2 regions of the Colwellia sp. Arc7-D genome follow, and region 1 is predicted to be linked to the other one. Evidence: predicted binding sites of a transcription regulator. Region 1 holds the regulator's gene; the other holds the start of a gene.
The links. The regulator MetJ, encoded in region 1, represses methionine synthesis genes. The targets are predictions, from matches to a motif close to TAGACGTCTAGACGTCTA.
Positions count from the first base shown of each region.

Region 2: a site for MetJ is predicted at 1,410-1,427, ahead of msrA (peptide-methionine (S)-S-oxide reductase MsrA). Genes of this name have one in related genera too.

Region 1 covers NZ_CP028924.1:348,977-351,186, forward strand. The annotation lists gene DBO93_RS01490 (malic enzyme-like NAD(P)-binding protein) at 1-79, shown strand, start outside; gene DBO93_RS01495 (VOC family protein) at 292-705, shown strand; gene metJ (met regulon transcriptional regulator MetJ) at 801-1,145, opposite strand; gene metB (cystathionine gamma-synthase) at 1,376-2,210, shown strand, end outside.
Region 2 covers NZ_CP028924.1:3,548,709-3,550,918, reverse strand. The annotation lists gene DBO93_RS15305 (tetratricopeptide repeat protein) at 1-658, shown strand, start outside; gene msrA (peptide-methionine (S)-S-oxide reductase MsrA) at 794-1,354, opposite strand; gene DBO93_RS15295 (DUF3083 family protein) at 1,802-2,210, opposite strand, start outside.

The DNA.
Region 1 (2,210 bases):
TGTAGCTATTGCAGTTGCGCAAGCCGCCGTTGATTCAGGTGTTGCAGCACTAGAGATGCCTGAAAACTATAACGGTTAGTTATTGAGGTAGCTAAAAGCAAGATAGGGTGTCGGTATTGGCACTACAAATTAGGCGTCACATTGACGTCTTTTTTGATTTTAAAAGCTTATTAAATACAGACAATGGATTTCTTCGGTTTTTGAAAACTATTTATCAACAACTTTAGAATGATATGTATGCTGAAAAAAACTCCAGAGTAAATTTACAAGCAAGGCAGTAGAGCAGAGTATATGACAAAAGCAATTAAACAACGCATATCTAACATTGCCTTAGTGGTTGAAGATTACGATGATGCAATTAAATTTTATACCCAAAAATTGAACTTCGAACTCGTTGAAAATACCGATTTGGGCGGCGGAAAACGCTGGGTACAAATTTCACCTCCGAACGCTGAAGGGACTAATATATTATTGGCGAAAGCGAGTAATGATCAGCAGCAACAATCAATTGGTAACCAAGCCGGCGGACGAGTTTTTTTATTTCTACAAACCAATGACTTTTGGCGAGACTATGAACACATGAAAAGCCAAGGTGTTGAGTTTACAGAACAGCCTCGGGTTGAAGAATATGGCACAGTAGTCGTGTTTAAGGACTTATATGGAACGAAGTGGGATTTACTACAATTAAATGATGCAACTTGGTAGATTTAAAAATGAATTTCACCAGTAAATACTTCAGATAATAAAAAAGGCGCTTTAAGCGCCTTTTGTCATTTATAAACCTAATAGTTTATATCCCATTAATCTTCTGTTTCTTCTTCCATGTCAGTTTCGTATTCACTAAAGTCAGTTACACCTTGTGCTTCTAACGCTCTGCGAACACTTGCTGGTAATTTTTGTGTGTTGTCTTTAGCCAAATCACTATCGTCAGGTAACGGTTGGCCAGTGAATGCGTGTAAAAACGCTTCACATAATAGTTCACTGTTGGTTGCATGGCGCAAGTTATTTACTTGTCGGCGTGTACGTTCATCAGTTAGTACTTTTAACACACGTAAAGGGATAGACACGGTTATTTTTTTTACTTGCTCACTTTTTTTGCCGTGTTCGGCGTAAGGGTTAATATACTCGCCATTCCACTCTGCCATGAATATTCCTCTATGCTTAATTAATTGCGATAAACTTAGAAATTGCTGTTCTGGTGTACCAGTTTGCGATAAGTTTTATCTTACTAGCTGATTTTACTGGTTGTGGGGCGTGAGTCAATAACGAATGTGTAGAAGTTTAGATGTCTAAAGTTCTTGACCGCACACTTTAAAGCGTTTAGATTGATAGACGTCCAAACATCTATATAGAAAATATCCAATCTGGAGTTCACATGAGCGAGAAAAAAATAGCCACTACCGCTGTTCGAGCCGGTATAAACAGTGACCAACACCATGGCGCTGTTATTCCAGCTCTTCATCTTTCAAGTACCTATGCATTGAAAGGTTTCAATGAAAAGCGTCAGTTTGACTATTCACGTACGGGTAATCCAACGCGCGCAACATTTGCCCGTGCTATTGCTGAATTAGAACAAGGTGCGGTTGGTATTGTCACAAGTACAGGTATGTCGGCCGTTCATCTAATTTGCCAGTTGCTTAATACCGAAGACACAGTAGTGATCCCTCATGATTGTTACGGGGGCAGTTTTCGATTATTTACGCACCTGGCCAAACGTGGGCAATTTAACTTAGTGGTTGTTGATCAAAACGATCAAACAGCATTAAGCGAAGCGCTTGCCAAAAAACCTAAGTTAGTCTTACTTGAGTCTCCTAGTAATCCGCTTTTACGTTTGGTCGACATTGCCGCGATAACCATACAAGCCCATAACGTAGGCGCTTTAGTCGCTGTTGATAACACCTTTTTATCACCGGCGTTACAGCAACCACTATTGTTAGGTGCTGATATTGTTTTTCACTCAACAACTAAATATATCAATGGTCATAGTGATGTCGTTGGCGGCGTTTTAGTTGCCAAAGAACAAGCATTAGGTGAAGAGCTTGCTTGGTGGGCAAACTGTATCGGCATAACAGGCTCAGCATTCGACAGTTACTTAGCTTTACGTGGCTTAAAGACCTTACCTATTCGGATGAAACAACATCAAATTAACGCTAATGCTGTCGCAGCGTTTTTGCAACAGCATTCAGCGGTAGAACAAGTATATTTTCCAG
Region 2 (2,210 bases), 1.1 Mb from region 1:
AACTCAAGGGCAAATTGCTCAACAGTTTGGTATTCAAGGTTTACCCACCGCTATTTTAGTACAAGACGGTCAACCGCTTGATGGGTTGACTGGACCACAAACTGACGAAAGTATCAGTGAATTTTTAGCGAAATATTTACCAAAAGAGCAAGACACTTTATTAACACAAGCAAATGAATTAGTAGCAGAAAATAAAATTGCAGAGGCATTGCCTGTTATTAGCCAAGCTTACCAACTCGACAATGAACGCGCTGATATTAAGTTAGTATTAGCCAATGTTTATATTCAAACGGGTAAAGTCGAAGAAGCTGAAGTGTTGCTCAATAGCATAAAAATGATTGATCAAAATAGCGATTATAAATCGTTAGTGGCGAAGTTGGAGCTTGCGAATCAAGCGGCAGACTCTCCTGAAATTCAAGCACTTGAGCAACAATTACAAAACGATCCAGATAATATTGAATTACAACAAAAACTAGCGGCGCAATACAGCCAAGTTAATCGTAATGATGAAGCGTTATCGATACTGTTTTTATTAGTACAAAAAGATGGCGCAGATATGACCAGTAAGGATTTATTGTTAGATGTGCTGAAATCATTACCAGATGGTGATGCCCTAGCAACAAAATACAGACGTAAGCTATATACCTTAATGTATTAACACTCGGATGTTCATTCGAGTTAGGTAAATAAAGTTAATCATGCTCAAAAAAAACGCATAACAATTTATTGTTATGCGTTTTTTTATTCATCATGTTTGCTCAGCAGTGGTTCGCAATTTGTAAAGTCGTTGTTATTAACTCGCTTGTGCTAATAAGTTTTCATCTTTTAAAAGATAAGAGAACTCATGTAAAAATTTTTGTATCTTTTTCGCAACCACTAACTGGCAGTATTTGTTTTCAGGGTTGTTAGTAAAATAGTCTTGATGATAACTTTCTGCACTATAAAAATTATTGGCGGCTTTTACCGTCGTAACTATGGGTTGATCAAAGGCTTTTTCATCAGTTAACTCAGCGATTCGAGCTAATGCGATTTCTTGCTGGACTTGGTTGTGGAATAAAATTGTTGAGCGATATTGACTACCAATGTCATCACCTTGGCGATTGATCGTTGTAGGATTATGTATGGCAAAAAATACCGTTAAAATTTGCTCTACACTCAATAACTCGGGAGAAAATGCAATTTGCACAACTTCTGCGTGATTAGTTGTACCGCTGCAAACCTGCTCATAGCTTGGGTTGATAATGTCGCCATCGGCATAACCACTTGTGACTGAAGTAACGCCTTTTATGCGAGCAAAAATATTTTCAATACACCAAAAACAGCCTGCGCCTAATGTTATTGTTTCGATGCTCATTTATCTAATCCTCGGAAAACTTTCTGGGTGAAACAAATTATTTTCGTTAATACACGAGACGTTTAGACGTCTATGTATTTAACTTTTGTAAAAGATATCACTCAGACGTTTAGATGTCTATATGTTTTATTCGTTAATTTTAAATACTAGCCGCTAAAAAATAGGATAATTGATAAATTACTTAATAAAGTATTTAAGTGAGAGATATTCATAAAAAAATAAGGAGTAATAAGCTTTATGATTAGCATATTAACTCACAAAGTTTCGTTGCGTGTTTTAAGAGGGAATGTGAAAATACTCGGGCAATTTAATGCCTTCGTCACTGATTAAAAAAAGTCTAATTAAAAAGTAAGTCTGGTTTAAAAAACGAGTCAAAGTAAAGTGCTGTTGAAGTTAGCCTAGTGCTTTTTAATAAACAACAGGCTCATTACATACACCACAAAGGGGCTAATCTGAGGTTAAGTTAAAAGCAACATGTTGATGAAAGCGTAAGGTTAATTCGTCTTTTTCAGTGGGAAGCTCTAATTCTGTAGCTAATAGGCGCATGGCTTGCTCTATTTGATTAACAAATTTCGCATAGTTTTGCTCTTCACCATTCTCAGAATGGGCAACAAAGACAAACTGTACATTATCAACCAATTCAGCTGCTTGCCATCGGCTAACTATACCACAAGGACTTTGGTTTGGGTTGTAGCCTAACATTTGTAATTCTCCAACTTTGGATACTAAATCATGCAAACTGTGTCGCACAATAGGGACTAATCCGTTCGCAATCAGGGCGCCATTATTTAAGTTAAAACGTTTTGCGACTAAAGAAAAAGTATCGGTTAAGTAAGTGTATATTGGGTTGTAGGGA